2 linked regions of the Nitratidesulfovibrio vulgaris str. Hildenborough genome follow. The main gene of each other region encodes a partner of the protein of the gene in region 2 in a complex. Links are inferred from orthologs where the notes say so. Each region holds a gene or a part of one and is shown on either strand. Other genes may lie near its edges. The genes, in order: DVU_RS15180 and DVU_RS07545.

Evidence for each region.
Region 1: the proteins of DVU_RS07545 (region 2) and DVU_RS15180 are in contact, whole or in part, in a solved structure (PDB 1A0O), measured with the Escherichia coli proteins. The link is inferred for Nitratidesulfovibrio vulgaris str. Hildenborough from one-to-one orthologs.

Annotation. Positions count from the first base shown.
Region 1 is NC_002937.3:3,394,900-3,397,939, forward strand. Bases 209-2,930 are described here. They hold DVU_RS15180 (chemotaxis response regulator CheY), read right to left. Parts: upstream 1,899-2,930; coding sequence 1,518-1,898; downstream 209-1,517. Other genes in these bases: DVU_RS15165 (hypothetical protein), read right to left, coding at 209-417; DVU_RS15170 (hypothetical protein), read right to left, coding at 428-757; DVU_RS15175 (flagellar basal body-associated FliL family protein), read right to left, coding at 759-1,442; DVU_RS15185 (FliA/WhiG family RNA polymerase sigma factor), read right to left, coding at 1,921-2,718; DVU_RS15190 (MinD/ParA family protein), read right to left, coding at 2,672-2,930. Also shown: more of DVU_RS15165, read right to left, coding at 1-208; more of DVU_RS15190, read right to left, coding at 2,931-3,040. UniProt on the Escherichia coli protein: Involved in the transmission of sensory signals from the chemoreceptors to the flagellar motors.
Region 2 is NC_002937.3:1,675,624-1,678,876, reverse strand. Bases 131-3,065 are described here. They hold DVU_RS07545 (chemotaxis protein CheA), read right to left. Parts: upstream 2,694-3,065; coding sequence 567-2,693; downstream 131-566. Other genes in these bases: DVU_RS07540 (response regulator), read right to left, coding at 2,761-3,065; DVU_RS07550 (CheR family methyltransferase), read right to left, coding at 131-543. In the rest of the region: more of DVU_RS07550, read right to left, coding at 1-130; more of DVU_RS07540, read right to left, coding at 3,066-3,123; DVU_RS07535 (methyl-accepting chemotaxis domain-containing protein), read right to left, coding at 3,150-3,253. UniProt on the Escherichia coli protein: Involved in the transmission of sensory signals from the chemoreceptors to the flagellar motors. CheA is autophosphorylated; it can transfer its phosphate group to either CheB or CheY.

The sequences.
Region 1 (3,040 bases), 1.7 Mb from region 2 along the record:
CTCCCCGGCCCGTGCGAGGATGATCTCAACCTCGTCGCGGGCGAGGCCCGTCACACGGGCGAGGTCTTCGATGGTGCGCCCCTTGCGTCGACCGTTGACGATGACCTCGCGCAGGAAGTGGGGCGAACGGCTCACCTCTTCCGCCTGCCGGATGAGCTTCTCCATGGTGGCGGCGCGCTCCTCGAGTTCCATGTCGAGTCGGCGCAACTCATGTTGACGCTGGGCGAACGAGGCCACCAGTTCGGCTTCGAGTTCGGCGTTCTGGCGCAGGCGTTCGAGCAGGCTCTCCTGATTGGCCTGCAACCGCGAGAGCAGCGTCTCGGAACGGCGCAACCGCACGAAGAAGAGCAGCAGAAGGCCCAGCAGGGCCACTTCGGCGAGGGAAAAGAGGGCTATTGTCCAGAGGGATAGCTGCATGGGGGCGGTCTCAGACCTTGATGTTCACGAAGTTGCCCGTCCACGGGTCCTGCGGGGTTTCGGGCGTATCGTCGTCTTCAGGGGGGGGCGGCTTGCGGCGCGGCGGGGGACGGCGCTGACGCCCCCGGCTTCTGCCTTGTTCCTGCCGGGTCTGGACACCGGGCGAATGCTCGGCGTTGTCGGTCTTCTGCACCTGCTCACGGTCATGCAGCAGAGCCTCCTTCGCGACCTCCTGCGCTGTCGAACGCGCAAGTTCCGGTTGCGTCTGCGCATCATGCGCCAGACGCTCCGTATGTCCCAGCTGCGCCAGCAGCACCGGAAGCGAAGGGTCGATGGTCATGCTACTTCACCAGATAGTTCTCTATGAGCAGGTCCTCCAGCTTGCCGAGGCTCAGATAGCCGTTGATGATGGTGAGCAGGTCTTTCTTGAGCGTCTCGGCATTCGCCCCGTCCGTCAAAAAAACCAGCGACTTGTTCTTGAGGTAATAATACACCGCATCGCGGATGACCACCTTTTTGCCCTGTATCTCATGGATGAGCTTGGGGTCGGTGGCGGGGGCGGCGAACTTGCACACCAGAAAGCGAATCTGACCGTCCATGTCGCGCTGTTCGACCCAGAAGGGTTCCAGCGAGACGACCGGTGTCGATGCCTTGGGAACTTCGACGGGCGCAGGTTCAGACGGGACGACGACGGTCTTGGGCCCTGCCGGCTTTTCTGGCGGCGTACGCAGCACGAACCACCATGTGGCACCGCCGCCGCCCACAAGCAGCAACAGCACCGCAGCCGCGATGATGAGCAGCTTGCGATTGGCGAAGAGCGACTTCTTGGCGGGCTTCTCTTCAGGAATGTCGAGCGAGAGCGAGGTCTCGGCCTTCGGGGGGGGCGGGGGCGTCTCGACTTCGGGGATGAGGAATGGCGCGTCGTCGAGGTCGAGTTCGACCTTCTCTTCAGCGCGAGACATGGCCAGCCCCGCGTCGAGAGGGGCGGTATCGGGCTGGGCCTTGCCGGAAAGGTCTTCGGGCATGCGTTTCTCTGATGCCGCCCGCATAAGGACGGGTCGGACAGGGGTGGCGCGGCCTTATGCGACCGCGCCCGGAAATCAACCGAAGATCTTGTCGATCTTCTGCTTCATGGTCTCGGCAGTGAACGGCTTGACGATGTAGTTCGACACCTTGGCCTGCACGGCTTCGATGATGTTCTCCTGCTGCGCTTCGGCGGTGACCATGAGGAACGGCATGTCGCCGAACTCTTCGCTGGCGCGCACCTTGCGAAGCAGTTCGATGCCCGTCATGTTGGGCATGTTCCAGTCGGAGATGACGAAGTCGACCCTATCCTTGTTCAGGGTCTCCCACGCGGTGGTGCCGTCGTCAGCCTCGATGACGTTGGAGAATCCAAGCTGGCGGAGGATGTTCTTGATGATCCTGCGCATGGTGGAGAAATCGTCCACGACGAGGATACGCATATTCGGATTCGCAGGCATCTGAGGCTCCTTGCACGCTGTGCTAGACGGCGTCGTGCTCGCCGTAATGGTTGCGGAATTCGCGACGCAGCCTACCCAGCGCCTGTGAGTGCAACTGCGAGACCCGCCCCTCGGTGATGCCCATGACTTCTGCGGTTTCGCGCATGTTCAGTTCATCACTGTAATATAATGACAATACCAACTTCTCTCTTGGTGTCAATTCGTCGATGAGAGAGGCCACGCGCTCGATGAGCTCTTGCGTGGCTGCGGTCTGCATGGGGTCGGCGTCCGACTGCGGGCCGCCTTCACCCGCCAGCGAATCCTGCATAGCCTCCAGCGAGAGGCACAGCTGGTTCTGCAACGCCTCAAGGCCCAGTCGTACATCCTTCTCGTCCAACCCCGTGGCCTTCTGCAAGTCTTCTTCAGTGGCGCGCCGCCCCGTCTCGTGCTCGATGCGCTGCATGGCCTCGTCAAGCTGTCGCACCCGTTGCCGCAGACTTCGCGGGAACCAGTCGAGCCTTCGCAACTCGTCGAGCATGGCCCCACGGATGCGGCTTTCGGCGTAGGTCTCGAAGCGGATGCCCAATTGCGGCTTGAACTTGCCAAGTGCCTCCATGAGACCCAGCGTACCAGCGCTGATGAGTTCGCCAAGCTCGACGTTGCGCGGCAGCTTGGCCTTCAGGCGCAGGGCGAGGAAGCGTATCTTGGGCGCGTAATGACGGACGATGGCCTCCTTCTCCGCCGGGGCGAAGTCGGGCCATGCCGTCGTTCCGGCCTCAAGCGCCTCCCAAGGGCTAGCTGCGGAAGAGCAGCTTTTTCCAGAAGAACTTGATGTTACCATCCAGAGCCGCCGGAACGTCCCACGTTTGTACGGTCGCCGCCACCTGACGCACGGCGCGGCAGGCGGGGCTGTCGAGGGCCACCGAGCAGAACGGACGCTGGCTCACCACCGCCTTGCGGACGATGGGGTCGCGGGGGACGAAGCCCGCGAGGTCGAGCGATACGCCGCTCAAGAAGTGGTCGCAGGCCTTGTACAGGCGCGTGAACATCTCTTTCGCGCCGCGTTCGTCGGTGGCCATGTTCACCAGTACCTTGAAATGCTCCACCCCGTGGTTGAGCTTGAGCACCTTGATGAGCGCGTAGGCGTCGGTCAGCGAGGTGGG
Region 2 (3,253 bases):
CACCCGCTCTTCGTCATAGATGCCACGCTGGGCATGTTGCAGCGCCCGGGCGGAGATGTCGGTGGCAAGCACAGAGAAGACGAACCCCGAATTGCGCTCGGCAAAGTCAGCAAGCACCATGGCCAGTGTATAGGGTTCCATGCCGAACGAGCAGCCCGCGCTCCATATCTGCATGGCACGCGAGGTACCGAACTGCGAACGCCAGCGGGGCAGCACCTTCTGCGCCAGCAACTCGAAGTGCCTGCCCTCGCGGAAGAACTCGGTGGTGTTCGTGGTCACCACATCGATGAACTGCTGCAACTCCTCCTGCTGCCCTCGCGCAGTGAAGAGGTACTCGGCGTACTGCTCATAGGAATCGAACCCGAGAGTACGAAGGCGCTTCTGCAAACGCGCCTCGAGCATGATGCGCTTGGCAGGGGTGAGCTTGATGCCGACCTGTTCATACACGTAGCGACTCATACGCTCGAACACCTTGGGCGTCATGCTCTTCGGTCTGAAAGGCGCGCCATCGCCCCCTCCCCTTTCCGGCGGCCCCTGTATCATACCTTCCGATACCCCCTGTCCCATCATGCGGCCTCAAGCGCTGCGGTATGGACGAGTCCCGGCACGTCGATGATCAGTGCCATGCTGCCGTCCCCCTGAATGGTCGCGCCGGAAATGCCCGGAATGTCCTTGTAGACCTTGCCAAGACTCTTGATGACCGTCTGGTGCTCTCCGATGACGCAGTCGACAACCAGCCCGAATCGGCTTCCGAGCGCGTTCACCACCACAAGCTGTTCCATGCCCGGAGAGACACCCGGAACCCGGAAGACATCGCGCAAGCGTATGAACGGCACGATGTCACCCCGCAGGTTGATGATGCGCTGTCGCCCGTCGACATGGTCGGGCGTATTGTGTTCGGCGCACTCTTCCACATGGGGCAACGGAATGATGTAGGACTCGTCCCCCACGCGAACCTGAAGCCCGTCGATGATGGCAAGCGTGAGCGGCAGCCGTATGGTGATGACTGTCCCCTTGCCCGGCGTGCTCTCCAGTTCGATACGCCCGCGCAGGCTCTCGATGGCTCGCTTCACCACATCCATGCCGACGCCGCGCCCCGAGACGCTGGTCACCTTCTCCGCAGTGGAGAAGCCTGCCGCGAAGATGAGTTCCAGCTTCTGCCGGGTGGAAAGGTCGACCTCGGGGGCAATGATGCCCTTGCGCAGGGCAGCCTGATAGATTCTTTCGGCATCGATGCCCGCACCATCATCCGAAATGGTCACCAGCACCTCGCCGCCAGCGTGAGCGGCTGCCAGCGTGATGCGCCCCGTGGCGCTCTTCCCGGCTGCCAGACGGCGTTCCGGCGATTCCACACCATGGTCGAGGCTGTTGCGCAGGCAATGCACCAGCGGGTCGCCCAGTCGCTCTATGACGGTCTTGTCCAGTTCCGTCTCGCCTCCGAGCGTGACGAGTTCGACGCTCTTGCCCAATTCTCCGGCGAGGTCGCGCACCAGCCGTCTGAAACGGCTGAACGTGGTTCCTATGGGCAGCATGCGCACACCCAGCGTCGTGTCGCGCAGGTCGTCGCTGAGCCTTTCGAGGGCTTCGACGAGGCTCAACATGCCGGGGGCGGGATGCTCGTGCGCCATACGCGCGATCTGGGACTGCACGATGACAAGTTCACCTACGAGATCGACTAGATAGTCGAGCTTGGCAGCAGAGACGCGAATGCTCGCCCCGGCGTCTCCCGCCTTTTCGGCGGGCTTGTCCCCGTCTTCGGTGCGGCTGCGGCGCAGTTCGCGCACCGTCTTCTGCTCCGCCAGCGCGGAAGCGACCTGATCAGGGGTGACGATGCCTGCCTCGGCGAGCAGTTCGCCAATGGGACGCTGCTCCTCCAGCACCCGCCGCAGGTCTTCGGTCGCCACATCGCCCCGTTCAAGCAGAATCTCGCCAAGCCGCTTGTAGGCACCGTCCTGTTCAAGCAGGTTCGCCTCGTCGATGAGCCGCACATCAACGGTCGCATCGTCCTCGACAAAGAGGAAGATGTCACGGATGGCGGCTTCATCACTATCGGTGGTGAGCAACACATCCCACCACACATGGCATTGCTCCGGGTCGAGTTCATCGAGGGCTGGCACGTCACCGAAATGGACGAAGAGCTTCGAACGCCCCAGGTCCTGTATCTCGCGCACCAGCCCCAGAGGGTTCGTGCCCGAGAGGAAGAGTTGCGGATGCGGCTTGAAGCGCACACGGTAGGTCCGCCGGGGACCTTCGACCTCACCGGACGACGGCATCTCATCGGCAGGGGACGCGGACGCGTGGTCATCACCCGGCAGCAGGGCCCGGAGAGCCTGCGTGAGGTCGGCGGACATGGAGACGTCGACGGCGAGGCCTTTCGTGGCACACTGCAGAAGGTAGGCGATATGGTCACGCGACTTCAGCGTAAGATCGAGCAGTTCCGGAGACAACTCCATCTCACCATTGCGAACCTTGTCGAAGACACTCTCCACATCATGGGTGAAGGACGCGATGTCGTCGAAGCCGAACATCGCCCCCGACCCCTTGATCGTGTGCATGGCCCGGAAAATGCGGTCGACGAGCGACCTGTCTTCGGGACGTTCCTCGATTTCAAGCAACGCCGTCTCAAGTTCGGCCAGCAGGTCTTGCGCCTCTTCGACGAACGCCTGACGGTTGAGTTCATCCTGCACGATCATTCCCCCGTGGTATTGTGCTGCCGCCTCTGACGCATCACGGCAGACATACGGCAGCGACAGCCATGCGCTAGCCTAGCAGCTTCTGCACGACAGCCAGCAACTGCTCGGGTTTGAACGGCTTGACTATCCACCCCGTGGCCCCGGCTGCCTTGCCTTCCTGTTTACGTGCCGCCTGGGATTCGGTGGTGAGCATGACCACGGGAATGAACTTGTAGGCAGGCGTGGCCCGTATGCGCCTTATGAGCTCGATACCATCCATGTTGGGCATATTCAGGTCGGTGATGACCATCTTCACCGGGCCGGAGAGCTTGCCCAGCGCGTCCTTGCCGTCCGAGGCCTCTATGACCTCGTAACCGGCATTCCGGAGTGTGAAGCCCACCATCTGACGGATACTAGCAGAATCATCGACGGACATGATCAGTTTGCTCATAGTGCCTCCGGGCGTCCGAAGCCCGTTCAGAACAGTTCGATGTTGTCGCCCATGCCATCGTCGGTCGACTCGCCGACATGCCTGCCATGCAGCACGCGTTCCTGCTGCATGGTGTAACGTTGATGCATAT